DNA from 2 places in the Streptomyces sp. NPDC048111 genome. Region 1 is predicted to be linked to the other one. Evidence: riboswitches for the same ligand, from Rfam matches in the RefSeq annotation. Region 1 holds a riboswitch; the other holds the start of a gene.
What was found. A riboswitch is a leader RNA that binds a small molecule or an ion and turns the genes downstream of it on or off. The one in region 1 is predicted to bind S-adenosylmethionine.
Positions count from the first base shown of each region.

Region 2: another riboswitch for S-adenosylmethionine. It lies ahead of thrC (threonine synthase); the one in region 1 lies ahead of ACGF3I_RS17980 (aminotransferase class V-fold PLP-dependent enzyme).

Region 1 is NZ_JBIDBD010000009.1:158,938-176,120, reverse strand. Features, by position in the region: gene ACGF3I_RS18035 (metallophosphoesterase) at 1-679, opposite strand, end outside; gene ACGF3I_RS18030 (AMP-dependent synthetase/ligase) at 955-2,748, shown strand; gene ACGF3I_RS18025 (glycosyltransferase family 4 protein) at 3,096-4,238, opposite strand; gene ACGF3I_RS18020 (glycosyltransferase 87 family protein) at 4,398-5,624, shown strand; gene ACGF3I_RS18015 (hypothetical protein) at 5,581-6,813, opposite strand; gene ACGF3I_RS18010 (NlpC/P60 family protein) at 6,830-7,858, opposite strand; gene ACGF3I_RS18005 (NlpC/P60 family protein) at 8,098-9,123, opposite strand; gene ACGF3I_RS18000 (NYN domain-containing protein) at 9,399-10,760, opposite strand; gene ACGF3I_RS17995 (hypothetical protein) at 10,805-11,059, opposite strand; gene ACGF3I_RS17990 (rhomboid family intramembrane serine protease) at 11,219-11,968, shown strand; gene ACGF3I_RS17985 (Lrp/AsnC ligand binding domain-containing protein) at 11,965-12,246, shown strand; gene ACGF3I_RS17980 (aminotransferase class V-fold PLP-dependent enzyme) at 12,883-14,310, opposite strand; SAM riboswitch class IV at 14,558-14,675, opposite strand; gene trpD (anthranilate phosphoribosyltransferase) at 14,770-15,834, opposite strand; gene ACGF3I_RS17970 (cytochrome bc complex cytochrome b subunit) at 16,022-17,183, opposite strand, start outside.
Region 2 is NZ_JBIDBD010000037.1:36-11,065, reverse strand. Features, by position in the region: gene ACGF3I_RS32030 (hypothetical protein) at 1-49, opposite strand, end outside; gene ACGF3I_RS32025 (DUF4097 domain-containing protein) at 157-912, opposite strand; gene groL (chaperonin GroEL) at 1,203-2,825, opposite strand; gene ACGF3I_RS32015 (cold-shock protein) at 3,959-4,162, opposite strand; gene ACGF3I_RS32010 (MoaD/ThiS family protein) at 4,589-4,864, opposite strand; gene thrC (threonine synthase) at 4,896-6,182, opposite strand; SAM riboswitch class I at 6,199-6,353, opposite strand; gene ACGF3I_RS32000 (glucosyl-3-phosphoglycerate synthase) at 6,486-7,433, shown strand; gene ACGF3I_RS31995 (trehalose-6-phosphate synthase) at 7,542-9,035, shown strand; gene otsB (trehalose-phosphatase) at 9,585-10,424, opposite strand; gene ACGF3I_RS31985 (DUF3263 domain-containing protein) at 10,541-10,792, opposite strand.

The DNA of each region.
Region 1 (17,183 bases):
GCGCCAGCGGCTGGTGGACGTGGCCGAACAGGGAGTAGCGGGGCCGGGTCTTCCTGATCGCGGCGAGCAGCGCGCGCGAGCCGCGCTCGAAGCGGCGGGCCACGGTGTCGTAGACGAGCTCGGGGACCTCGGGCGGGATGTGCGTGCAGAGCACGTCGACCTCGCCCAGCGCCTCGACCTTGGCGGCGTACTCCTCGTCGGAGATCTCGTACGGGGTCCGCATCGCGGTGCGCAGCCCGCCGCCGACGAAGCCGAAGACGCGCCCGGCTATCTCCACCCGCTGCCCGTCCAGGACGGTGGTGCCCGGGCCCGCGTACTGCGGCCACAGGCCCGGCATGTCGACATTGCCGTACGTGGCGTACGTCGGGGTGGGGAAGGCGGCGAACAGCTCGGCGTACTGGCGGCGGACGGCGGCCTCGACGGCGGCCTCGCGGTCGAGCCCGGCCCACAGGGAACGCCCGAGGTCGCGGGCCTCCTCAAAGCGCCGTGCGGTGCGCAGGGCGACGATCCGGTGGGCGTTCTCGACGCCGAAGAGATCGGGGAAGATGCCGCGGGAGTGGTCGGCGTAGTCCAGGAAGAGGACCAGGTCACCGAGGCAGATCAGGGCGTCCGCCCCCTCGCCCGCCTTGGCCAGTCCCTCGGCGTTCCCGTGCACGTCACTGACCACATGAACTCGCATGGAAGCCACCTTAGGCCGTCGGACCTGCGGTTACTTCCGGGTGCTCAAAGGTGTGGACTACTGTGCGCGAAGCAGTGTCAAAGATGTGTGACGCACCGAACATCTGGCCAGAACCCCCTATCCGGAACCCACTACCGGTGGGTAACGTCCGGGCAGTCCAGTCGTGCTCGTCAGTTCCGCCCCCCACGGATCCGCCGGGCACCTGCCCGATCTTGGACCGCAGCCGGTGCGTCACACAGAGCCGTGGCACCGGCGCCCGATGAGGAGCAGCAGTCTTGCGCGAGTTCAGCCTTCCGGCCCTGTACGAGGTCCCTTCGGACGGCAACCTGACGGATCTGATCCGCCGCAATGCCGCTCAGCATCCCGATGTCGCGGTCATGGGCCGCAAGATCGCGGGTGCCTGGGCCGACGTCAGCGCCCGCCAGTTCCTCACCGAGGTGCGTGCCGTCGCCAAGGGCCTGATCGCCGCGGGCGTCGAGGCGGGCGACCGGGTCGCCCTGCTCTCGCGCACCCGTTACGAGTGGGTGCTGCTCGACTTCGCGATCTGGAGCGCGGGCGCGGTCACCGTGCCGGTGTACGAGACCAGCTCCCCCGAGCAGATCCAGTGGATCCTCGGCGACTCCGGCGCCACCCTCGCCGTCGTCGAGTCCGCGGCCCACCACGCCTCGGTCGCCTCCGTCCAGGCCGGGCTGCCCGCGCTCAAGGGCGTCTGGGAGGTCGAGGCCGCCGCCGTGGAGCGGCTCACCGCGATGGGCGCGGACGTCTCCGACGAGCTCCTCGACCAGCGGATGTCCTCGGCGCACGCCGACGACCCGGCGACGATCGTCTACACCTCGGGCACCACCGGCCGCCCCAAGGGCTGTGTGCTGACCCACCGCGCGTTCTTCGCGGAGTGCGGCAACGTGGTGGAGCGCCTCAAGCCCCTCTTCCGCACCGGCGAGTGTTCGGTGCTGCTCTTCCTGCCGGCCGCCCATGTCTTCGGGCGCCTGGTCGAGGTGGCCTCGGTGATGGCGCCGATCAAGCTCGGCTGCGTCCCGGACATCAAGAACCTCACCGATGAACTCGCCTCGTTCCGGCCGACGTTGATCCTCGGGGTGCCGCGCGTCTTCGAGAAGGTCTACAACTCGGCCCGCGCCAAGGCCCAGGCCGACGGCAAGGGCAAGATCTTCGACAGGGCCGCGAACACGGCGATCGCCTACAGCGCGGCGCTCAGCACGGAGGCCGGCCCTTCGCTGGGTCTGCGCCTCAAGCACAAGGTCTTCGACCGGCTCGTCTACAGCAAGCTGCGGGCGGTGCTCGGCGGGCGCGGAGAGTACGCCATCTCCGGCGGCGCGCCGCTGGGCGAGCGGCTCGGCCACTTCTTCCGCGGCATCGGCTTCACGGTCCTGGAGGGCTACGGCCTGACCGAGTCCTGCGCCGCGACCGCCTTCAACCCCTGGGACCGGCCGAAGATCGGCACGGTCGGGCAGCCGCTGCCGGGGTCGGTGGTCCGCATCGCCGACGACGGCGAGGTGCTGCTGCACGGCGAGCACCTCTTCCAGGGCTACTGGAACAACGAGTCCGCCACGGCCGAGGCGCTGGCCGACGGCTGGTTCCACACCGGGGACATCGGAACCCTCGACGAGGACGGCTACCTCGCGATCACCGGCCGCAAGAAGGAGATCATCGTGACGGCGGGCGGCAAGAACGTCGCGCCCGCGGTCATCGAGGACCGCATCCGGGCGCACGCGCTCGTCGCGGAGTGCATGGTCGTCGGCGACGGACGGCCGTTCGTCGGGGCGCTCGTCACCCTGGACGAGGAGTTCCTCGGCCGCTGGGCCGCGGAGCACGGCAAGCCCCTGGCGACGGTGGCGGCCCTGCGCGAGGACGCGGAGCTCCTCGCGGAGGTGCAGCGGGCCGTGGACGACGGCAACGCGGCGGTCTCCAAGGCGGAGTCGGTACGCAAGTTCCGGGTGCTGGGGGCGCAGTTCACCGAGGAGGCGGGGCACATCACGCCTTCGCTGAAGCTGAAGCGGAATGTTGTGGCCAAGGATTTCGCGGCAGAGATCGAGGCGATCTACACCCCCTGAGGGCCCGCCCCCCTGCACCCCTGCTCAGGGGCTGCGCCCCCGAACCCCCCTTTCGCGCCTGAACGGCGCTCGTCCTCAAACGCCGGACGGGCTGAAATACCCCGATGCGGGCCAGCACCAGGTAGTTAAGGGGCGCGGGGAACTGCGCGAGAAGCGACCACGGCCCGCACACGAAGGCGGGGTTGGGGGCGCGAGGAACTGCGCGAAGCAGGCCGGCATACGCATGCGGCCCAGCACCGATCCCGCCAGGGGCGCGGGGAACTGCGCGAGAAGCGACCACGGCCCGCACACGCAGACGGGGTTGAGGGGCGCGGGGAACTGCGCGGAGGGGGCCGGGCCCCGGCGGGCTACAGGAGGGTGCGGAGTTTGGTGGCGAGGAGGTCCCAGCGCCACCTCTCCTCGACCCACTCCCGCCCCCGCCCCCCCATCCGCCCACGCAACCCCGCATCCAGAAGCAGCGAAACCACCCGCTCCGCCGTGTCCGAGGCGGAGCCACCCCGCACCACCCACCCCGTCTCCCCGTCGAGCACCGCGTCCGGCGCACCCCCGGAGTCGCCCGCCACCACCGGAAGACCCGTCGCCGAGGCCTCCAGATAGACGATGCCGAGCCCTTCGACGTCCAGGCCCCCGCGCCGCGTGCGGCAGGGCATCGCGAAGACGTCGCCCGCGCCGTAGTGCGCGGGCAGCTCCGCCCACGGCACCGCCCCGGTGAAGCGCACCGAGGACGCGACCCCGGTCCGCTCCGCGAGCTTGCGCAGGTCCGCCTCGTACGGCCCGCCGCCCACGATGAGCAGCACCGCGTCCGGCACCCGCGCGAGGATCGCGGGCAGGGCGAGGATGAGGGTGTCCTGCCCCTTGCGCGGCACGAGCCGCGAGACGCACACCACCACCGGCCGCTCCGTGAGGCCGAGCCGCGCGCGCACCGCGTCGCCGCCCGAGCCGGGGTGGAAGGTCTTCTCGTCCACCCCCGGCGGAAGTTGGACCATGCGGGCCGCCGCCTGCGGGGTGAGCGCGTCCGCGATCCGCGAGCGGGTGTACTCGCCGAGGTAGGTGATCGTGTCCGTGCCCTCGCCGATCCGCCTCAACAGCTGCCGCGCGCCGGGGAGTTGGGCCCACCCCGCCTCATGGCCGTGGGTGGTCGCCACCAGGCGTTCCGCGCCCGCCCTGCGCAGTGCGGGCGCCATCAGACCGAGCGGCGCCGCCGCCCCGAACCACACCGAGGAGCAGCCGTGCTCGCGCAGCAGGCCGACGGCCCGCCGGGTGACCCGGGGGGTGGGGAGCAGCATCGTGGTGCGGTCCCGTACGACGGTGAACGGCTGCTCGGCGTCGAAGGCGGCGGTCGCCTCGGCGCCCTCGCGGCCGCGCTTCCACGTCGAGGCGTAGACGACCACCCGGTCGGGGTCGAGCCGCAGCGCCATGTTGTGCAGGAACGCCTGGATCCCGCCGGGGCGGGGCGGGAAGTCATTGGTCACGATCAAGGTCTTGTGCATCGCCGCCGACAGTACCGAACCCCGGCCGCGCAGCCGAGAGGAGCCCGCGGGGCGGCGCCGGGGAACCCCGGCGGGCCCGGCCCCGCCTGACCGCCGACACGCCGTGCCACCGGCATCATGGCTGGCTCCGGCCCCCGAAACGAGGACGAGGCGGACATCATGCACACCACCCGGCGCCCCTTCGCCGTCGCGGTCACCTGGGCCGCGACCCGTTATCTGCTGCTGCTGTGCGTCCTGCGGGTGCTGGTGCTGCCGGGCCCGGACGTCAGCAGCGACGTACGGGTGATCTACCAGGGCTGGTCGCAGGTGCTCCGTACCGGCACCTACCCCCTGGACGACGTGACCTGGCAGTACCCGCCCGGCGCCGCCCTCGCGGTCCTCTCCCCCGCCGCGCTGCCGTTCGTGGACTACGCCACGGCGTTCTTCCTCCTGGTCCTGCTCGCGGACGCGCTGGTCCTCGCCCTCCTGATGTACACGGCGGGCCGCCCGGGCAAGTCCCTGAACGGCGCCTGGGTGTGGACGCTCGGGGTGCCGCTGCTCGGCCCCACCGCGTACGCCCGCTACGACCTGATGGTGACCGCCGTGGCGGTGGCGGGCCTGCTCGCCGGGGTGCGCCGGCCCCGGGTGCTGGGCGCGCTCGCCGCGGTCGGGGCGCTGCTCAAGGTGTGGCCGGTCCTGCTGCTGGTGCGCGCCCCGCGGCGCGCCCTGACGGCCGCCGCGCTGACCGCGGCCGTCCTGCTGGCGGTGTGCGCGGCGGCGGCGCCGGGCGCGTTCGCCTTCCTCACCTTCCAGCGCGAGCGCGGCACGGAGGTCGAGTCGCTGGGCGCGCTGGTCTTCCACGCGGCCCGGCAGTTCGGCTGGGCGGGCCGGGTCCAGCTGAACTACGGCTCGGTGGAGTTCCTCGGCCCGTACGTCCCGCTGGTATCGACCCTCGCGATGGGCCTGACCGTGCTGGCCTTCGGCTGGCTGCTGCTGTGGCGGGTCAGGGCCCGGGGCCCGCTGCGCCCGAGCACCCCGGCGGACGCCGCCTTCACCGCGGTGCTCCTGTTCACCACCACGAGCCGCGTCATCAGCCCCCAGTACCTGCTGTGGCTGGTCGGGCTCGCCGCGGTGTGCCTGGCCTTCCGACGCGGCCCGATGCTGCGGCCCGCGCAACTCGTCCTGGCGGCGACGGCCGTGACGTTCCTGGAGTTCCCGATCTGGTTCTCGCACGTGGTGGCGAGCGACTGGCTCGGCCTGCTGCTGCTCACCGTCCGCAACGGCCTGCTGGTCGCGGCCTGTGTGCTCGCCGGGCGGCAGCTGTGGCGCTCGACGTGCCCGGACCGCGGTCTGCCGTCCGCGCTCAGCCCAGCTCCGCCCGTACGTACGCACGCCACTGCGCCGTGAACTCCCTTGGCGTCAGCCCGAGTTGGTCACCCATGGCCTTCTCTGCGGCGCCCTCCCGCTGTGCCTGCTCGCCGATCTCGGTGTAGAGGCGGGCCAGCGCCGCCTCGCCCCAGCGGGACGCGATCATGCGGCAGGCCAGCCAGCCGCCCTCGTACGCCCGGGCCAGCCGGTCCGCGCCGCCGTCGAAGCCGAAGTCGGCGTCCGTGGGCAGGTCCGCGGGCAGCGCGCCCGCGCGCACGGCCTTCTGGAGTTCGGGGGCTGCCTGCGCGGCGGTGCGGCCGGTGTCGCGGTAGCCGACCCAGTCCGCGTACCCCTCCGAGAGCCACATCGGGGTGGCGGGCGAGGTGTGTGCGCGGGTCGCGACATGGGTGGTCTCGTGCGTCAGGACGACCGTGCGGCCGAGGTCGCCGAGGACCGCGTAGGCGTCCGGGTTGATGATCACCCGGTCCGCCGGGGCCGTTCCCGCGCCGCCCGCCTCGCCCGTGGTCACCGCGGCGATGCCCCGGTAGGACGCGGCGGGCGCGCCGAGCAGGGCGGCCATGGCCTCCAGCGAACCGGGCACCAGGACGACGACCCGGCCGGCCCACTTCCCCGGCCAGGCCGCCGAGACGGCCGGCACCGCCGCGTCCTCGGCCGCCGCGATCTCGTGCAGCCGGGCCGGCTCCTGGCCCACCCCCAGGACCAGGCTGTGCGCGCCGTGCACGGCGGTGACCCGGCCCTGCTGCCACAGCAGCTGGGCGGCGCCCCGGGCGGGCCGGTCCCCGGTGACGTACCAGCGCGCGCCGCGCCGCTCCAGGGTCAGGGTGCGGCCGGCCGTCACGGGGGCGGTGTCGTAGCCCTGGATCCGGTAGCGCAGGTCGACCGCGGCGGTGGCCGTCGCGCCGTGCCGTTCCACGCCGTTGACCCGGTAGGCCCAGAACGTCAGGGGCACCTGGGCCAGGTTGGCGAACTCGGCGCCCTGGGCGGCCCGCAGCCCGGTCGCGGCCGGGTCGACGGCGGCCAGATAGCCGTCCGCGTCGTGCTTCAGGACCGCGGCCGCGCGCCCGTCCAGCACCCGCTGCACCTCGCCCGCGGTGGCGTCGGGGGCACGGCCCGGCGCGGAGCAGGCCGCGCCGAGCAGCAGCACGGCGAGGACGCATCCCGCCGCCCGCCCGCGCCGCGCCGTCCGTCCGCGCCCATGACCTGCCACGTCGCCGATCGTACGGTCACACGCGCGTCACCGAGGAGATGGGCATCATCCCGACGGGGTCGTAGCGCACCGGCGCGCCGGGGTAGGGGGCGTGCACGACCTGGCCGTTGCCCACGTACATCGCGATGTGGCTGGCGTCGTGCCGGTAGGCGACGAGGTCGCCGGGTCTGGCCTCGGACAGCGGCACCTGGTGGCCCGCGTAGCGCTGGGCCTGCGAGGTGCGCGGCAGCCCGACCCCGGCGCGGGCGTACGACCACTGCATCAGGCCCGAACAGTCGAACCCGGAGGGCCCGTTGGCGCCCCAGATGTACGGTTTGCCGATCGCGGAGCGGGCCGCCTGCACGGCCGCCGCGGCCCGCGAGGAGGCGGGGGCGGAGCCGGAGAGCGGGGGCAGTTCGGGGCGCGAGGAGCGCGAGGCGCGGTCGAAGGCGGCCCGGTCGGCGGTGGGCAGCGCGTTCAGCGTGCGGCGCGCCTCGGCCAGCTTCGACTCCACCGTCCGCTTGTGCCGCGCCACTTCGGCCCGGCTGCGCTCCAGTTCGGTGAGCTTGCCGGTGGCCTCGGCGCGCTGCTGGGCGAGGTGGCGCTGCTCGTGCTGGAGGTCGTGCAGCGCGCCGGCCTGGCGCTCGCTCAGCCGGTCGAGGGCGGCGGCCTGGTCCAGATAGCTGTCCGGGTCCGAGGACAGGAGCAGGGCGAGCGCGGGGTCGATGCCGCCCGAGCGGTACTGCGCCCCCGCGATGGCGCCGAGCGCGCCGCGCATCCGGTTGATCCGGTCCTGGCCGCGGGCGATGGCGTCCTGGGCCTGCCGGACCTCACGGCGCAGCTGTTCGGCGTGCTCGTCGGCCTTGTCGTACTGCTCGGTGGCCTTCTCGGCCTCCTCGAAGAGCCGGTCGACCTTGGCCCGCCCCGAGGGGGCCGGTTCGTACGGGGCGGCGCTCGCCGCGGGCGCCGCGAGGGCCGCCGCGGCCGTTGCCGCCGCGGCCGAAAGGACGGTGACGCGGGCGCTCTGGGTCAGGCCCGACTGCGAAGGCCGGCGATGGGACGCCACGGATGCCGTACTCCCTTGCACTGCGTGCGGCCCCTGCCGCCCGGGCGGGCGGCGAGTCACCGGGGGAACCGCACGCCGGACAGTAACCGGGCGGATACCCGTGGGCCAACGACCGCGCCGCCTACGCAAAGTGACGCCCCACCGGAGAACACAGGTCACCGGCGGGGCGTCGGGTCAGTATGGGGTGCCGCAATTCGCCCGATTGGGCGGTGTCGGCGACTGACGGGGGGTGCGGCGGGTCAGCCGATGCGCACACCGAACTGGAAGGGCATGTTGTTGATCGACTCGTAGCGGACGACCGCGCCGGTGTGCGGGGCGTGCAGCACCATGTTGTTGCCGGCGTACAGGCCGATGTGGTGCAGGTCCCCGAAGAACAGCACCAGGTCGCCGGGCTTGAGTTCGCTGCGGCCGATGCGGGTGCCGCGGGTGGCCTGCTCCTGCGAGGTGCGCGGCAGGTGGACGCCCGCCTGGCCATAGGCGTAACCGGTCAGGCCCGAGCAGTCGAAGCTCGCCATGCCGGTCTTGCCGAAGCTGTAGGGCTTGCCGAGCTGCGTCTGGGCCGCGGCGAGCGCGGCCGCGCCGACGCCCGAGGCCGGCACGTCCTTGCCGAGGTCGGGGCGCTCGTTGGAGCGGTTGGCGCGGTCGGTCTCGGCGGTGAGGGCCGCCTTCTCCTGCGCGGTCAGGGAGTTGAGCAGCTTCTGCGCGTCGGCGAGCTTGCCCTGGACTTCCTTCTTCTTGCTGTCGAGCACCTGGCGGGTGTCGGCGAGGTCCTTGAGCTTGTCCTGGGCCTCCTTGCGCTCCTGGGCCAGGGTGCGCTGCTTGCCCTGGATCTTCTGGAGCGCCTCGGTCTGCGTGCTGCTCAACTGGTCGAGCGCGGAGGCCTTGTCGAGGAAGTCGTCGGGGTCCGAGGAGAGGAAGAGCGCGAGCGAGGGGTCGATGCCGCCGGAGCGGTACTGCGCGGAGGCCATCGAGCCGAGGCCGCTGCGCAGGGTGTTGAGCTCCTGCTGGCCGCGGGCCACCTTGTCCTGGATCTCGCCGATCTGCTTCTCGAGCTGACCCTGCTTCTCCTTGGCGCCGTTGGCCGCCTCGGTCGCCTGCTCGGCCTCGTCGTAGAGCTTGTCGACCTTGCTCTTGACCTCGTCCTTGGTGGGCTTCGGGTCGGCCTGGGCGGCCTGCGAGGTGAGGGCGACGACCGCGGCGGCGGTGGCGCTGAGCACGGTCACACGAGTGCGGCTCGCGGGCTTGGGACGACGGTGGGACCCCACGAAGGCGAGCTCCTTCTTCCTCAGCCGCCGAACACTGCACATCCGACGGGACCCTCACGGACACCCCGAACGAGTGATCAACCACATGAAGGTACGAGGCCCGACCCTAGTGACCTTCCTGTGATCAGTTCAAATCCTGATAGGAAAAAAGACGGTCACCGCGAGGATTCTTTACTGTCATCCCACGCGCAGTAGTGGGCACTTGACGGAGCGCTCGCCGACGAGCAGTCGAATTCGGGCATTGAACACAGGAGTTGCAGAACGCCCGCAAAGCCTCAGACCCGTGAAAGCCGCTTCAGAAGGAGCAGCGAGGCGACCGGCCGGGCGCCCGCCTTGGCGACGCCGTCCGCGACCTCCTTGTCCGTCGAGACGACCACCACGGGCCGCCCCGACGGCTCGGCCCGCACCAGCTGACGGATCAGCTCGTCGGCGGTCACCCCGGGCTTGGAGAACAGCACCCGTACGCCACGGGGCGGCGCGAGCAGCACCGGCGCCGCGAGCTCCGCGCCGTCGAAGACACAGGTGACCTCGGCGCCGGTCTGCGCGGCGAGCACGGACAGGCCGCCGAGCAGCCGCAGCCGCTGCTTCTCCAGCGGCATCGTGGGATAGCCGGTCTTGGTGACGTTGTAGCCGTCCACCAGCAGATGCACCTGGGGCAGCGCGAGCAGCTGGTCGAGCAGTGCCGGATCGGTCTCCGACAGGGCGCGGGCCGCGATGTCCTTGGGCGTCATGGTGCCCGGCTCGACCGCGTCCACGGTGTCGGCGGGCCGCACCGACGCGGGCGGCAGGGCCAGTTCGCGGCGCAGGCCCTGGGCACCCTCCAGGACGGTGTCGAGCAGCAGCCGCAGCCGCATGTCCTCCACCGAACGCCCCTCGCGCACCGCGCGCCGGCTCGCCTCAAGACCGGCCTCCGCCTCGCCGAGCCGGGTCTTGAGCCGTCGGGTCTCGCTCTCGGCGGCGGCCACCTGGGCGGCGGCCTCGGACCGGATGCCGTCGATCTCGGCGGTGGTCCTGCGCAGGGCGGCCTCGCCGCGCTTCACATCGCTCTGGGCGCTGCGCAGCTTGCGCTGGAGCGCCTCGGCCTCCTTGCGGGCGGCCAGCAGTTCGGCGCGCAGGGCCTCGTTCTCGGACTTGACCAGGGCGCGGGCCTCGGCGAGTTCCTCGCGCAGCCGCTCCAGTTCGCGCCGGCCCTCCTCGTCGGCCCGCTCGGCGAAGGCGCGCTGGGCCTCCTCGCCGGCCGCGGCCACCAGCTTCACCCAGCCGGCGGGCCGCAGCACATAGGCGGCCGCCGCCACGTCGACGGGATCGGCCGCGGCCGGCGGCGAGCCCGCCTCGACGGCGCCGGCCAGCTCCGGCTGCGACTCCTTGAGCCGCTCGCCGATGCGCTGGCGGAAGACCGGGTCGCTCTCCAGCGCCGCGGCCATCGCGTTGCCGGCGAACTTGGCGCGCCGGGTCGGGGTGAAGCGGGCGTACTGCCGCAGCTGCCCGGGCAGTTCGGCGACGGTCAGGCCGCCGAACGCCTCCGACACGAAGGCGACGACCCGGCGCCGCACCCCTTCGGGCAGCGGGCGGTCGAGCACCTCGGCGGGGCCGTCACCGGCCGCAGCGGCCGCTTCCGCACCGCTTGCATGCTCCACAATCCGTCACCCCAACTGTCATCCGTACCGCGCGGGCACCGCCCTCAGGAGGCGGGCGCGGAGTCGGTACCCGGCCGGTCCACCAGCTCGATCTGGTCCACCGCGTTGCACCAGCGGCAGCGGACCGACTCGATGGTCTCACTGACCACCTCGCGTTCCTCCACCTTGGGCTCGCCCGCGAGGTCCAGATGGACGTACTCGATCACTTTCGACGAACGGGTGACATCGAAACGGGTGAGGTTTCCGCAGAGCGTGCAGCGCCACCGGGAATCGGCGGTCATCTGGGGAACGGTGGTCATGTGGTGCCGCCCTCTTTTCCACTTCCATGGTCCAGGATCTCGCGGTGCGCCGTCGAACTGCGGGAGTACTACCTGCCCGCAACCCTACGGCCTACCCGTGCGCCCCTGGCACGGCGAGGCGGTCTGTACCGAAAGCTCCCTTTGCGCCATTCTCTCCCCATGATCAAGTGGCGGGGAGCGGCGATCCTCAAGGGCGCGGTGCACGGTCCGACCGTGACGTACGGACTGATCGCGGCGTGCTGTCTGCTCTTCCTCGTCAGCCCGGTGTCCGGATTCAACCCGGCGTACGGCACGGGCGACGCGATCCTGAGCGCCCAGAGCGACTACTTCACACGCTGGGGCGTCGTACCGGACGAACTGATGGCGGGGCGCCCGCACGCCCTGCTCACGCCGCTCACCGCGCTCTTCGTCCACGGCAGCTGGCTGCACCTGCTGGGCAACATGCTGTTCCTGTACGTCTTCGGCGCGATGACCGAGGAGCGGCTCGGGTGGGCCGAGTTCGCGCTGTTCTACCTGGTGGCGGGCTACGTGGCCCTGTTCGCGTACGCGGCGGCGCACGCGGGCTCCGACCAGACGCTGGTGGGGGCGTCCGGGGCGATCTCCGCGGTCCTCGGCGCGTTTCTGCGCCTTTTCCCGCGGACGCGGGTGACCAGCGTCTTCCCCTTCCTCCTCTTTCTGCCGCTGCGCTTTCCGGCGTGGATCGTGCTGGTCTTCTGGTTCGCCCTGCAGTGGCTGGCGATCCGCGGCGCGTCGTCCGGGCCCGGGGTGGCCTACCTCGCGCACCTGGTCGGCTTCGGTACGGGGTTCCTCTACGCGTGGGCCCGTTTCCGCGGGCCGGATAGAGTGAAACGCCGAGAGCCCGTGAAGCCCGCGGGTCCGGCCGCCACCGAGGGAGAAAGCCAGCCGTGATCACCGCGATCGTGCTCATCAAGACCAGCGTGGACCGGATCCCCGAGATCGCGGAGTCCATCGCGGCGCTGGACAGCGTCAGCGAGGTGTACTCGGTGACGGGTACGTACGATCTGATCGCGCTGGTCAGGGTGGCCCGCCACGACGACCTGGCGGACATCATCCCGGGGAGCATCTCGAAGATCCCCGGGGTTGAGGGGACGGATACGCACGTGGCGTTCCGCACGTACTCCCAGCACGACCTGGAAGCCGCCTTCGCCATCGGCCTGGACGCCTAACCCGGCCCGCCCGGCCCCGGGTCCGCGCAGTTCCCCGCGCCCCTCGGCGGCACGGTGCTGCCCGGGGTTCGCGCAGTTCCCCGCGCCCCTAACCCCGGTCGTGCGCGGACCGTGGTCGCTTCTCGCGCAGTTCCCCGCGCCCCTTGGCAGGACCGGTGCTGGGCAGCACCTGCGGCCCAGCTTGCCTCGCGCAGTTCCCCGCGCCCCTGGCAGGACCGGTGCCGGGCAGCACGTGCGGCCCAGCTTGCCTCGCGCAGTTCCCCGCGCCCCCAAAACCTCCGGTCATGTGCGGACCGTGCTCGCTTCTCGCGCAGTTCCCCGCGCCCCTAACAAAACCGGTGCTGGGCAGCACCGGGCCACCTCAGCCCGTCCGGCGATTGAGGACGAGCGCCCTTAAGGCGCGAAAGCGGGGGTGCAGGGGGCGGAGCCCCCGCCGGGGTCCGAGGGGCGGAGCCCCTCAGCGGGTCTGGGGCGCAGCCCCAGGGCCAGGCACCCTCCAACCCCCCGCACGGGCGGGCGGGTGGGCAAACCCCTCGGGGTCTGGGGCGGAGCCCCAGGGGCTCAGCCGGTACAACCCGCTGCACGGGCGGGCGGGTGGGCAAGCACCCTCGGGGCCCGGGGCGGAGCCCCAGGGGGTCAGGGGGCGGGGACGCAGCGGCCGTTCACGGTGCGGTACTCCCACTTCGCCCCCTCCCGAACCAACCCCCGAACCGCCCCCACAAACCGCTCCACATGCTCATCCGGCGTCCCCGCCCCAAAGCTCACCCGGATCGCGTTCAGCGACCGCTCCCCCGGCTCCGCGCCGGGCGCACCGCACTCGCCCGGGTCCTGCGGGTCGCTGCCGAGCAGGGTGCGTACCAGCGGGTGCGCGCAGAAGAGGCCGTCGCGCACCCCGATCCCGTGCTCCGCGGACAGCGCCGCCGCGAAGTGCGAGCTGTTCCAGCCGTCCACGACGAAGGAGAGGACGCCCACCCGGGGCGCGTCGTCCCCGAAGAGCGAGAGGATCCGCACCTCGGGCACCTCCGCGAGCCCCTCGCGGACCTTCGTGATCAGGTGCTGCTCCCGCTCGACGAGCGCGTCGAAGCCCGCCTCGGTGAGCGCCTTGCACGCCGAGGCGATGGAGTACACGCCGATGACGTTGGGCGACCCGGCCTCGTGGCGCGCGGCCGTGGTGTGCCACTCGACGTCCACCCCGCCGTCCGGGCGCCGCGCGACCGTCTTGGAGGCACCGCCGCCCGCGAGGTACGGCTCGGCCTCCTGGAGCCAGTCCGCGCACCCGGCCAGCACGCCCGAGCCGAACGGCGCGTACAGCTTGTGCCCGGAGAAGGCGACCCAGTCCACGTCCAACTCCCTTACGGAGACGGGGTGGTGGGGCGCGAGCTGGGCCGCGTCCAGGACGATGCGGGCGCCGTGCGCGTGCGCCGCGGCGGCGAGTTCGCGCACCGGCCACAGCTCACCGGTGACATTGGACGCGCCGGTGACGCAGACGAGCGCCGGCCCGTAGGGGTCGCGGTCGGCCAGCGCGCGCTCCAGCGTCTCGACGGCCTGGTGCGGGGTGCGCGGGGCGTCCAGGTAGGTCACGCGTGCGTCGCGCCATGGCAGCAGCGAGGCGTGGTGCTCGGTCTCGAAGACGAAGACCTCGCAGCCGGCCGGGAGCGCCTGGGCGAGCAGGTTGAGCGAGTCCGTGGTGGAGCGGGTGAAGACGACCTGGTCGCCGGGGCGGCAGTCGAGGAACTCGGCCACCGTGACCCGGCTGTTCTCGAACAGGTCGGTGGAGAGCTGCGAGAGGTACCCGGCCCCGCGGTGCACGCTGCCGTAGTACGGGGCGTACGCGGCGACGTCGTCCCAGACCCGCTGCAGCGCGGGCGCGCTCGCGGCGTAGTCGAGCGCGGCGTACGTCACCTCGTCCCCGGTGACCAGCGGCACGGTGACGTCACGGCCGAGCACCGGCAGCGGCGCGGCGCAGCAGGGGGCGCCCGCCTCGGCCGTGGCGGGGGCGGAGGCCGTGGCGGGGGCGGAGACAGCGGTGGAGGCGGGAACAGTGGCGGCGGGGCGTGCGGACATGGCGGTATCTCCCGGCAGGTCAGGGCGAGTTGACTTCGGACCCCCGGGTACGGCGGAGCGGAGCCACATCGGTGTGCGGGCTCGACTGCCGTGCCGTGTACGGGGGTTGACCTCGAACACGCAGCCCGGAGATGGGTGCGCGGAGGGGGTGAAGAAGGGGCGGTTCGCCCTATCGCATTCGCTTGCTCACGAGACTGCTCCCTTGAGGACCAGGACCCCAGGGCTGTGACATCACGCGATGTCCAGGGGTCCGCGCTTGCCGAGGGCCTTGCTGCCCACGACCTGGTCTTCACCCGGGGCACCCCGCCACGGACGGAGGGTTGCCGGACAGCGAGCCGGGGCCTAAATCGCTGTCACTCATGACCTTGAAGAGCATCCTGCCACAGGTCCGCGCGTGCGCAAGGCGCAGTCCGCGATCCGGACTGCGCCCTGCGTCACATCACACGCGGCCGCAGCGGCTCAGGCGTTGCTCGCCGCGACCCACCGGTCCAGCGCGCCCCGGGCCGCCCCGGAGTCGACGGCCTCGGCCGCCCGGGCCATCGCGTCGCCGATCTGCCCGGCCAACGGGCCGCTCCCCGGATCGAGGGCGACCAGCGCGGCGGCCGAGTTGAGCAGGACCGCGTCGCGCACCGGGCCGTGCTCGCCGGCCAGCAGGCGGCGGGCGACGTCGGCGTTGTACGAGGGGTCCCCACCGCGCAGGGCCTCGATGGGCACGGTCTCGACGCCGACGTCGCGCGGGTCGAAGGCCTCCTCGCGCACCTGCCCGTCGCGCACGACCCACACCCGGGACGTGCCGGTGGTGGTGAGTTCGTCCAGCCCGTCGTCACCGCGGAAGACCAGGGCGGAGGAGCCCCGCTCCGCGAACACACCCGCGACGATCGGAGCCATCCTGGGGTCGGCCACTCCGGCCGCCGTGGCCCGCACCCTGGCCGGGTTGGTCAGCGGACCCAGCACGTTGAAGGTGGTGCGGATGCCGAGTTCACGCCGGGCGGCGGCCACGTAACGCAGCGCCGGATGGAACTTCACGGCGAAGCAGAAGGTGATGCCCGCCTGCTCGACCACCTCCACCACCCGCCGCGGGGTGAGCTCCAGGTTGACGCCGAGCTTCTCCAGGACGTCCGACGAACCGCTCGCCGACGAGGCGGCCCGGTTGCCGTGCTTGACGACCTTGGCGCCGGTCCCGGCGACCACGATGGCGGCCATGGTGGAGATGTTGACGGTCTTGGCGCCGTCCCCGCCGGTGCCGACGATGTCGACGCTCCGCCCGGGCACCTCGATGAGGTTGGCGTGCTCGTACATGGCACGCACCAGACCGGTGATCTCCTGGACGGTCTCGCCCTTGGCGCGCAGGGCCACCATGAAGGCGGCGATCTGGGCGTCGGTGGCCTCGCCGCGCATGATGCGGTCCATCGCCCAGGCGGTCACGTCCGCGCTCTGGTCGGCGCCGCTGAGCAGTGCGTCCAGGACGCTCGGCCAGGAGTGGGCCGCCACGGTGTCGCCTCCGGTGGGGGTAACAGCGCTCATGCTCGCTCCTGGTGGTCAAAGGTCTGGATACCGTCCGCAAGCCTATCGACAGGGGCGGGCCGCTCAGCGCCCCTGCCCGCAGTACGGACGCGGGCGCCCGCCCGGCAGCCGAAAAGGCTCCGGCCCGGCCCCGTTGCGGGGGCCGGGCCGGAGCCTCGGTTGTGGCGACCGACAGGTCGGGCGGGGATCAGTGGTGGCCGTGGCCGCTCGTGATCTCCTCGTACTCCTCGGCCGTCGGCTTGGGAATCTGGTTCCCCTCGCCGTAGTAGCCCTTGCTGAGCTTGGCGCGCACCTTCTGGACCCGCGAGATCTTGCGGGCCACACCGTTCTCGTCGGTCTCGGGACCGAGTTCGACCGGCTTGTACTGCTCGTGCGCGGTGAGCTTGTAGCGCGCACCGGCGTCCAGCGGCTCGTGCACCTCGATGAACTCGCCGTGCGGCAGCCGCTTGATGATGCCGGACTCACGTCCGTGCAGCACCTTCTCGGCGTCGCGCCGCTGCAGACCCAGGCAGATCCGCTTGGTGGCGATGAACGCGAGGACCGGGCCGACGAAGAACGCGATCCGCACGAACCAGGTGATGACGTTGATCGAGAGGTGGAAGTGCGTCGCCCAGAGGTCGTTTCCACCACCCACGAGCAGCACCAGGTACCAGGTGATCCACGCGACACCGAACGCGGTGCGGGTCGGCGCGTTGCGCGGCCGGTCCGCGATGTGGTGCTCGCGCTTGTCCCCGGTGATCCAGGACTCGATGAACGGGTACACCGCGATGGTCGCGAGGACCAGCGGGAAGATCACCAGCGGGATGAACACACCCAGGACGAGCGTGTGGCCCCACAGGTTGATCTCCCAGCCCGGCATCACTCGGATGAGGCCTTCGGAGAAGCCCATGTACCAGTCGGGCTGGGCGCCGGTGGACACCTGGTCCGGCCGGTAGGGGCCGATCGCCCAGATCGGGTTGATCGAGGCGATCGCCGCGACGACCGCGATGACGCCGAAGACCAGGAAGAAGAAGCCGCCCGCCTTCGCCATGTACACCGGGAGCAGCGGCATGCCGACGACGTTCTTGTTCGTCCGGCCGGGGCCCGCGAACTGGGTGTGCTTGTGGTAGAAGACCAGGATCAGGTGGGCCACCATCAGGCCGAGCATGATGCCGGGCAGCAGCAGGATGTGGACCGAGTAGAACCGGGCCACGAAGTCGCCGCCGGGGAACTCTCCGCCGAACAGGAAGAACGAGAGGTACGTGCCGACGATCGGCACGGACAGGATCGCGCCCTCCATGAAGCGGACACCGGTGCCCGAGAGCAGGTCGTCCGGCAGCGAGTAACCGGTGAAGCCGGTGAACATGCCG
Region 2 (11,030 bases), on a different contig from region 1:
GCGCTCCCTCATCCTCGCTCGTCGCCAACACCCCTCCCTTGTTGCGCACTTGGCTCCCACCTTAGTCGTCACTTGTTGCGCTTCGCGTCCGAATGGGCGCGGAGTGTGACGGCCGGTGACGGTCCGAGGCGGGGGTGGGGTGGCGGTTCGCCGAGGCTACTTGGCTTGCTTCAGGGTGATGCCGCCGTTGGCGCTCGTCAGCGTCAGGTGGTGGGGGGCGGAGGGGTCGTCGGGTATGCCGAGAGCCTGGCGGCCGTGGCTGGTGCGGGCCGAGACGCGGTAGGGGGCGCGCGGGGCCGTCACCGTGATGCTGCCGTTGCTGGAGCGGGCCGTGATGTCCTGGGCCGTGTCGGGCGAGAGGGAGATCGAGCCGTTCGATGTGGTGGCCGTGGTGTTCGCGCCCTTCAGGCCGTCCGCGTCGATCGCGCCGTTGCTCGTGCGGATGTCGACCGGGCCCGTCGCGCCGCGCACCTTCACTCCGCCGTCGTCGGTGGACACCTGCACCTGACCCACGGACGACAGGCTCAGCCGGCCCGCTCGTGTCGTGCCCGTGACGGGGACGCCCGCCGGGACGTCCACCACGTAGTCCACCGAGCAGTGGCCCGCGCAACCGCCGAGGACCAGTACGCCGTTGTCCACCCGGAACGTCGGATCCTGCGGCTTCGACTTGCCCCGGTAGGTGACCTCGCGGTGCACGGACGCCTGGGTCAGCTTGTTCTTGCCGCGCACCCGGAAGCCGTCCGCTCGGCCGTCTATGCGTACCGCGGTGATGCGGTCCTTGAGCTTCGCGTCGTCCTTGAACGTCGTGTCGCCCATCGCGTCCATCGAGCCGCACGCGCCCAGCGCGACGACCGCGAGCGCGGTCAGGCTCGCTGCCGCGACGGTACGGATCAGCCGGCGTGCGGTACGCATGAAACTCCCCCAGGTGTACGTCAGTCGGCTGTGTGCCGATCAGGGCCGGTCGCGCCCTCCGATCACCAAGTTAGCCCCGCCCGAAGGCCTTCACCATGGAGCCAGCACCACCTTCGATGGGTGGGAAAACCGAACCCCGCACACTGCGCGAACCACGGGAGAAGTCCGGAAGAAGTGCGGGAGAGGTTCGGAGGTGGACGTGCGGGAGAGGTTCGGGGAACGCCCGAGGGCGGCACCCCCGCGATGGGGGTGCCGCCCTCGGTTACGACCAGGAGCTGCTGAGCCGGGGCTCAGAAGTCCATGTCACCGCCCGGCATGCCGCCCGGAGCGGCCGCGGCGGCCTTCTCCGGCTTGTCGGCGATGACGGCCTCGGTGGTGAGGAAGAGCGCCGCGATGGAGGCGGCGTTCTGCAGCGCGGAGCGCGTGACCTTCGCCGGGTCGATGATGCCCTCGGCGATCATGTCGACGTACTCGCCGGTCGCGGCGTTCAGACCGTGGCCGACGGCCAGGTTGCGCACCTTCTCCACGACGACGCCACCCTCGAGACCACCGTTGACGGCGATCTGCTTGAGCGGGGCCTCCAGGGCGAGCTTCACGGCGTTGGCGCCGGTCGCCTCGTCACCGTCGAGCTCAAGCTTCTCGAAGACCGCGGAAGCCTGGAGCAGGGCCACGCCACCACCGGCGACGATGCCCTCCTCGACGGCCGCCTTCGCGTTGCGAACGGCGTCCTCGATGCGGTGCTTGCGCTCCTTGAGCTCGACCTCGGTGGCCGCGCCCGCCTTGATGACGGCCACGCCGCCGGCGAGCTTGGCGAGGCGCTCCTGGAGCTTCTCGCGGTCGTAGTCCGAGTCGCTGTTCTCGATCTCGGCGCGGATCTGGTTGACGCGGCCCTGGACCTGGTCGCTGTCACCGGAGCCGTCGACGATCGTCGTCTCGTCCTTGGTGATGACGACCTTGCGGGCGCGGCCGAGCAGGTCGAGACCGGCGTTCTCCAGCTTGAGGCCGACCTCCTCGGAGATGACGGTGCCGCCCGTGAGGATGGCGATGTCGCCGAGCATGGCCTTGCGGCGGTCACCGAAGCCCGGGGCCTTGACGGCGACGGACTTGAAGGTGCCACGGATCTTGTTGACGACCAGGGTCGACAGGGCCTCGCCCTCGACGTCCTCGGCGATGATCAGCAGCGGCTTGCCGGACTGCATGACCTTCTCGAGGAGCGGCAGCAGGTCCTTGACCGAGCTGATCTTCGAGTTGACGATCAGGATGTACGGGTCGTCGAGCGACGCCTCCATACGCTCCATGTCGGTGGCGAAGTACGCCGAGATGTAGCCCTTGTCGAAGCGCATGCCCTCGGTGAGCTCGAGCTCGAGACCGAAGGTCTGCGACTCCTCGACCGTGATGACGCCTTCCTTGCCGACCTTGTCCATCGCCTCGGCGATGAGTTCGCCGATCTGGGTGTCGGCGGCGGAGATGGAGGCCGTCGAAGCGATCTGCTCCTTGGTCTCGACATCCTTCGCCTGCTCCAGGAGGGCGGCGGAGACGGCCTCGACGGCCTTCTCGATGCCGCGCTTCAGGGCCATCGGGTTGGCGCCGGCGGCGACGTTGCGCAGACCCTCGCGCACCAGGGCCTGGGCGAGGACGGTCGCGGTGGTCGTTCCGTCACCGGCGACGTCGTCCGTCTTCTTGGCGACTTCCTTGACCAGCTCGGCGCCGATCTTCTCGTACGGGTCCTCGAGCTCGATCTCCTTGGCGATGGAAACACCATCGTTGGTGATCGTGGGGGCGCCCCACTTCTTCTCGAGGACGACGTTGCGGCCCTTGGGGCCGAGGGTGACCTTGACGGCGTCGGCGAGCTGGTTCATCCCGCGCTCGAGACCGCGCCGTGCCTCCTCGTCGAACGCGATGATCTTGGCCATGTGAAGTGGTCCTCCCGGACAGGGGTGGCGTTCTTCGTGGATCGCGCTCGTGCCCGCGACGGACGGCCTGCAGCCCTTGTGGTTCCTTGCCCCACCCGGGTTGCGGGCCTCACTGGCCCGATCCAAGTTCTGTCACTCTCACCTGGAGAGTGCTAAGCCCAATGATTAGCACTCGGCACCTGCGAGTGCAAGCGAGTCTCTTGAACCGGGCGCTCTGATTTGCCCTGCGGGTCGGCCTGTCCCGGGGGCGCCGCCCCGGGGGCCCGCGGATGCCACCCGGGGCCGCCCGCCCCCCGGGGCCCGGGGTGTGCGCAGTTCCCCGCGCCCCTCAACCCCTCGTCCGTGTGCGGGCCGTGCTCGCTCCTCGCGCCGTTCCCCGCGCCCCTCGAACCCCCTCTCCCCTGCGGGCCGTGGTCGCTTCTCGCGCAGTTCCCCGCGCCCCCAAAAACCTCGGTCGCATGCGGACCGTGCCCGCTTGCTCGCGCAGTTCCCCGCGCCCCTGGCAGGGCTGGGGGTGCCCGGGGGTTGCGCAGTTCCCCGCACCCCTTGGCTCCGCGGTCGTGTGCGGACCGCGGTCGCTTCTCGCGCAGTTCCCCGCGCCCCTAGCAGCACTGGTGCTGGCCCGCATCGGCCACCTCAGCCCGTCCGGCGATTGAGGACGAGCGCCGTTCAGGCGCGAAAGCGGGGGTGCAGGGGGCGCAGCCCCCGCCGGGGTTCGAGGGGCGGAGCCCCTCAGCGGGTCTGGGGCGCAGCCCCAGGGGCCGAACCCTTCAACCCGCGTCACGGGCGGGCGGGTGGGCAAGCCCCCTGGGGGGTCTGGGGCGCAGCCCCAGGGCTCAGCCGATACAACCCCCTGCACGGGCGGGCGGGTGGGCAAGCGCCTCGGGGTCTGGGGCGCAGCCCCAGGGAGCCGGTGCCCAGCCAACCCCCGTCACGGGCGGGCCGGTGGGCAAGCGCCCCCGGGGTCTGGGGCGGAGCCGCAGGGGCCCGCGCCCTTCGAACCCTGCACGGGCGGCCGGGCAAGCGCTCGGGGCCCGGGGCGGAGCCCCAGGGGGAGGGGATGCGTGAAGGGGGCCACCTTTGGGGGTGGCCCCCTTCATGCCTGCTTGCGTCGGTGGTCGATCGCGCCGAGATCAGACGGCGAGCTTGACCATGTCCGCCTGCGGACCCTTCTGGCCCTGCGAGATCTCGAACTCGACTCGCTGACCTTCTTCAAGGGTGCGGTAACCGTCCATCTGGATCGCGCTGTAGTGGACGAAAACATCCGCACCACCGTCGACCGCGATGAAGCCGTACCCCTTCTCCGCGTTGAACCACTTGACGGTGCCCTGAGCCATGCCTAACTCCCCTATTACTGGCCCTTGCACGGGACCACACTTCGCGGACCCGGGTCAGACCTGCACCCTCCGACAGGAGAGGGTGTGCGCCGGAACGCGTCGACCGCGGCTGAATGTATCTGCCCAACTGCCCTCTGCAACAGGTCAATCGGACGAGAATTCCGGGCACGCGAGGAGAGCGGAATGCCATCAATTCAACATTCCGGGGCAAGTCGGGCCGGGCAAAGCGCACTTAAGGCGCAAAGGGCTCTCACACTTTGACCCCATGTTGTCGCGTTCTCATATGCGCTCGGCACACGAAGCGAAGGGGCTTCCCCAACTGTACCCCGCTCAACCATGTTGAATTGCCCCCTCCGCTTCTCGTGCGGAGGGGGCAATTCCGAATACCGCGCGCGGCGTTCGGCGGGTGCAGGGGTGCTGCGGCGTTCAGCCGCCAGCGACCGCCGGGATGATCGAGACACCGGCACCGTCGGGCGTGGCCGTCTCCAGGCCCTGCTCGAAGCGGACGTCGTCGTCGTTGACGTACACGTTGACGAAGCGGCGCAGCTTGCCCTGGTCGTCCAGGACGCGCGCGGCGATGCCCGTGTGGTTCTTCTCCAGGTCGGCGATGACCTCGGCGAGGGTGGTGCCCTCGGCGGCGACCTCGGCCTGGCCGCCCGTGTAGGTGCGCAGGATGGTGGGGATGCGGACGTTCACGCTCATGGTGTCGGTGCTCCTAGTCGTTCGGCAGTGCTCAGTGGGCGAGGCCCGCGTCGCGGAAGGCGTCCAGGCTGGGACGGATGGTCGCGGTCGCCTGGGAGGTGGCCGCCACCGCGTCCAGGGTCTTGAGCCCGTCACCGGTGTTGAGCACGACGGTGGTGAGCGACGGGTCGAGGAGGCCGGCCTCGATGAGCTTGCGCGTCACGCCGACCGTCACACCGCCCGCGGTCTCCGCGAAGATGCCCTCGGTGCGGGCGAGCAGCTTGATGGCGTCCACGATCTGCTCGTCGTTCACGTCCTCCACCGCACCGCCCGTGCGGCGCGCGATGTCCAGGACGTAGGGGCCGTCCGCCGGGTTGCCGATGGCGAGCGACTTGGCGATGGTGTCGGGCTTCTGCGGGCGTACGACGTCGTGGCCGGCCTTGAAGGCGGTCGACACCGGGGAGCAGCCCTCGGCCTGGGCGCCGAAGATCTTGTACGGCTTGTCCTCGACCAGGCCGAGCTTGATCAGCTCCTGGAGGCCCTTGTCGATCTTGGTGAGCTGGGAGCCCGAGGCGATCGGGATGACCAGCTGGTCGGGGAGCTGCCAGCCGAGCTGCTCGCAGATCTCGTACGCCAGCGTCTTGGAACCCTCGCCGTAGTACGGCCGCAGGTTGACGTTGACGAAGCCCCAGCCCTCGCCCAGCGGGTCGCCGATGAGCTCGGAGCAGAAGCGGTTGACGTCGTCGTAGTTGCCCTCGATGCCGACGAGCTCGCCGCCGTACACCGCGGCCATGACGACCTTGCCCTGCTCCAGGTCGTGCGGGATGAACACGCAGGAGCGGAAGCCGGCCCGGGCGGCGGCGGCGCCGACGGCTCCGGCCAGGTTTCCGGTGGAGGAGCAGGAGAGCGTGGTGAAGCCGAAGGCTCGGGCGGCCTCGAGGGCCTGGGCGACGACACGGTCCTTGAAGGAGTGCGTCGGGTTGCCGGAGTCGTCCTTGACGAACAGCTTGCCGGGCTCGACGCCCAGCTCGCGGGCCAGGTTCTCGGCCTTGACGAGCTTGGTGAAGCCGGGGTTCAGGTTCGGTTTGTCGGCGACGTCCGCGGGGACGGGCAGCAGCGGGGCGTAACGCCAGATGTTCTCGGGACCGGACTCGATCTGCTTGCGCAGCGCCTCGGGGTCGCCGAGCGGCAGGTCATAAGCCACTTCGAGCGGTCCGAAACACAGTTCGCAGGCGAAGATCGGGCCAAGTTCGAAACGCTCGCCGCACTCGCGGCAGGAAAGCCCGGACGCGGGACCGAGGTCGACGGCGGTGCGGGAGGCAACAGTCTGTGCAGACATGGAGGGAGGCCCTTTCTCCTCATCTTCCTCATGGCGAACCTCGCCATGAGACGGATTTGGCACCTTCCCTAGCCGGTGGCCCCGTGTCTTGATCTGTGCGATCGACGAGAACCGACTGGAGGGTTGCCGGGGCTTCAACGGGCCGTTTCCCTCTGCCCCTCTGGATGAGCGGTATTCGATTGTCGGCGTGACGACCCCGGCATGCGAGCGTCGTCCGCGTTGTTCAAGACTGTAACCGAAGCCCCGGACGGTTGAGATAGTCGTCCGAACCGCGAGATGGATCACACGAGGAGGCCCAGGACCGTGCTGGAAGAGGTGGAACGCTGGCTGAGCAGGCGTTCCTGGTCCGCGGCCGACCGGCCCATCGACCGGATCCTGGCCGCGAAACACCGCACGGGGACGACCGTCAGTGTCGTCCTGCCCGCGCTCGACGAGGAGGCCACGGTCGGTGACATCGTGGCCGCGATCCGGCGCGAGCTGATGACCGACACCGTGCCGCTCGTGGACGAGCTGGTGGTCGTCGACTCCGGCTCCACCGACCGTACGGCCGAGGTCGCGGCGGCGGCCGGGGCGCGGGTCGTGCACCGGGACACGATCCTGCCGCGCGTTCCGGCCCTGCCGGGCAAGGGCGAGGTCCTGTGGCGCTCGCTCCTGGTGACCAGCGGCGACATCGTGTGCTTCGTCGACGCCGACCTGAAGGACTTCGACGCGGCGTTCGTCTCCGGCATCGTCGGGCCGCTCCTGACCGACCCCGGCGTGGACTTCGTCAAGGCGATGTACGACCGGCCCCTCGGGACCACGGGGGGTCAGGGCGGCCGGGTCACCGAACTGGTGGCGCGTCCGCTGCTCAATCTGCACTGGCCCCAACTGGCGGGAATCGTCCAGCCGTTGGGCGGCGAGTACGCGGCCAGGCGCTCGCTCCTGGAACGGCTGCCGTTCCCGGTCGGGTACGGCGTGGAGCTCGCACTGCTCGTGGACGCGCTGCACACGGTGGGCCTGGACGCGCTGGCCCAGGTGGACGTGGGCGTGCGCCGCCACCGCCACCAGGACGGGCAGGCGCTCGGCAGGATGGCCGCCGCGATCTACCGCACCGCCCAGCTGCGCCTGTCGCGCGGCCATCTCGTACGTCCGGAGCTCACCCAGTTCGAGCGGGGCGAGGAGGGCTTCGTACCGCGGACGTACGCGGTGGACACGGAGGAGCGGCCGCCGATGCGGGAGATCGAGGAGTACGCGGTGCACCGGGCCGCTTGAGGGACGGGACGGTGGCCGGTTCGGGGAACGGGACGGTGGCCGGTTCGGGGGCTTCGCGGTGGGCGTACGGGTGTTTGAGAGATTGCGGGGCGGGCTAGGTTCCGCAACATGGTCACCCCGCACGCACACCCCCTCGCCCAGGTACTCGTCGCCTCCAACCGCGGCCCCGTCTCGTACGCCCTGAACGACGACGGCTCCCTCGCCTCCAAGCGGGGCGGGGGCGGGCTCGTCTCCGGGCTCAGCGCGATCGGCTCCGACGCGGACTCGGTATGGGTGTGCGCGGCACTCACCGAGGGCGACCGGGAGGCGGTGCGCCAGGGGGTCGGTGAGCCGGGTGTCCGGATGCTGGACATCGATCCCGACGTCTTCGCCGACGCGTACAACGGCATCGCGAACTCGGTGCTGTGGTTCGTCCAGCACATGCTCTACCAGACGCCCTTCGAGCCCGTCTTCGACGCGGAGTTCCGGCGCCAGTGGGCGTCGTACGAGGAGTACAACCGGGCCTTCGCCGAGGCACTGGCGGCCGAGGCGGCGGACGGGGCGCGCGTCCTGGTGCAGGACTACCACCTGGCGCTGGTGCCGGGGATGCTCCGCGAGCTGCGGCCGGACCTGCGCATCGGCCACTTCTCGCACACGCCGTGGGCGCCGGTGGACTACTTCCGGATGCTGCCCGACGACATCGCGCGCCGGCTGCTGCGCGGGATGCTGGGCGCCGACCGGCTCGGGTTCCTCACCCGCCGGTGGGCCTCGGCGTTCCTGGACTCGGTGGCGGGGGTGCTGGAGCCGGGCGAGGGCGAGGTGTGCCGTCCGGGCGCGGGTGAGGAGGGACGGTCGTTCTTCCGGCACGGGGCGGGGGGCTCGGACGGGGCCGGTTCGGCCGGGGCCGGGCGCGAGACCGTGGTGGCCGTGCATCCGCTCGGGGCGGACGGGGACTTCCTGCGGCGCCGGGCGCACGAGGCGGACGTCGAGGAGCGGATGGCCGCGCTCCGCGAGCAGATCGGGGCCGGCCGCAGGACGATCGTGCGGGTCGACCGCACCGAGCTGTCCAAGAACATCGTGCGAGGCCTGCTCGCCTACCGGCACCTGCTGGACACCCACCCCGAGTGGCGCGAACGGGTCGTGCACGTGGCCTTCGCCTACCCCTCGCGACAGGACCTGGCGGTGTACCGGGAGTACACCGAGGAGGTCGCACGCGTCGCCGAGGACATCAACTCCACGTACGGGACGGCGAGTTGGACGCCGGTCGTGCTGCACGTCCAGGACGACTTCGCGCGCTCCCTCGCCGCGTACCGGCTTGCGGACGTGGCCCTGGTGAACCCCGTGCGCGACGGGATGAACCTGGTGGCGAAGGAGGTGCCGGTGGTGTCCGACGCGGGGTGCGTCCTGGTGCTGTCGCGGGAGGCGGGGGCGTACGAGGAGCTGGGCGAGGACGCGCTCGTCGTGAACCCGTACGACGTGACGGGGACGGCGGCCGCGCTGCACGCCGGGCTGTCCATGCCGGAGGGGGAGCGGGCGGAGCGGACCAAGCGGTTGGCTGCGGCGGGGGTGGGGTTGGTGCCTCGGCGGTGGTTCCTGGAGCAGTTGGAGGGGTTGGGGGTCTAGGGGGCTCGGCGCCGCCCCCTCGCTTCCCCCAGCGGGGCTGCGCCCCGGGGCCCCGGGGGGTTTACCCACCCGCCCGCCCGTGACGGGGGTTGGCTGGCCCGGCTCCCTGGGGCTCCGCCCCAGACCCCGGCGGCGCTTGCCCACCCACCCGCCCGTGCGGCGGGCTGGAAGGGTCCGGCCCCTGGGGCTGCGCCCCAGACCCCCTGAGGGGCTCCGCCCCTCGAACCCCGGCGGGGGCTGCGCCCCCTGCACCCCTGCTCAGGGGCTGCGCCCCCGAACCCCCCTTTCGCGCCTGAACGGCGCTCGTCCTCAAACGCCGGACGGGCTGAGGATGCGCATGCGGACCAGCACCGGTCCTGTTAGGGGCGCGGGGAACTGCGCGAGAAGCGAGCACGGTCCGCACGTGGCCGAGGGGTTGGGGGTGCGGGGAACGCGCGAGACGCGAGCACGGTCCGCACATGGCCGGGGTTAGGGGTGCGGGGAACGCGCGAAACGCGGGCACGGTCGGCGCACGATCGAGGGGGTGGGGGCGAGCCAGCGCTCTCGGGGTTACATGTGGGTCGACAGGGACTTCAGGAAGCTGGTTACTTCGGCGGGGCCGGACAGGGTCAGGTCGGCCTGGTCGGCGAGGTCGGTGATGACTGTGTCCGCGGCCACCAGCAGCCCAGGCGTACCGTCCGAGCGGAGCTTCTCCACGGCCGCGAACGCGGGCAGGTCGCCCAGGTCGTCGCCCGCGTACAGGACCGATTCCGCACCCACCTCCCGTACGTACGCGGCCAGGGCCACTCCCTTGTCCATGCCGGGGGGCCTCAACTCCAGGACCATGCGGCCGGGTTCGAGGATCAGGCCGTGCCGGGTCGCGAGGTCGGCGAGGGGTTCGCGCAGGGCCTCGAACGCGGCCTGCGGGTCGCTGGCGCGGCGCGTGTGCACGGCCACGGCCTGCCCCTTCTCCTCCACCCAGGTGCCACGCCAGGCACCCTGTGCGTCGAGGAACCCGGGGAGTTCCGCGCGGGCGGCGGCCACTCCGGGGTGGGGGGCGGGGGTGTGGACGGTGCCGGTGACGGCGTCCCAGCGCTCCGCGCCGTAGTGGCCCAGGACCACGAGGTGCTCCAGGCCGGGTACGCCCGCGAAGCCGCCGTGGCGGACCGCGACGCCGGCCGGGCGGCCGGTGATCACGGCGACGGACGCCACGTGCGGGGCGAGGGCGGCGAGTGCCGGTACGGCGTCGGGGTGGGCCCGGGCCTTCTCCGGGTCGGCGACGATCTCGGCGAGCGTGCCGTCGAAGTCGATGGCGATCACGGCCCGGTCCGGGCGCCGGAGGATCGCGGCCAGGCCGTCGCGGCCGGACGGGGTGGCGGGGGTCGGGAGGGGTTCCGGTTGGCTTCCCATGGGTCCGACCCTATCGGGGGGTGGCGGGACGGGGGTGGGGGGCATGGGTGGCGCAACGGGGCGGCGGCGGTGCAGGGTGCCCTCCGGCCGGGGGTGCTGGTGGCGGTGGCCGGGTGTCAGCGGCTGTCGCGTTGCGCTTGGCGGGCTCGGCGGAGGCGGTTGACCGTGACGGGGGCGTGGGCGAGGGCGCGGGGGTCGTCGAGGAGGGCGTTGAGGAGCTGGTAGTAGCGGGTGGGGGAGATGTCGAGTTCCTCGCGGATGGCTCGTTCCTTGGCGCCGGGGGTGGGCCATGGGCGGGACTCCATGTGGAGTACGGCTTGGGCTTGGGGGTTCAGGGAGTTCGGGGGGTCCAGGGGGTCGTGGGCCATGGGGTTCACCGTAGCTTTTGTTCTGCCCCCACCCCGCCCCTTCCCGAGACCCTCCGGGGGCGCGAGCGTGCCCTGCGGACCGTGGTCGCTTCTCGCGCAGTTCCTCGCGCCCCCAACCCTCGGTCGTCTGCGGATCGTGCGTGGCTGGTCGCGCAGTTCCCCGCGCCCCTAACAGCACCGGTGCTGGCCCGCACCGGTCACCTCAGCCCGTCCGGCGATTGAGGACGAGCGCCGTTCA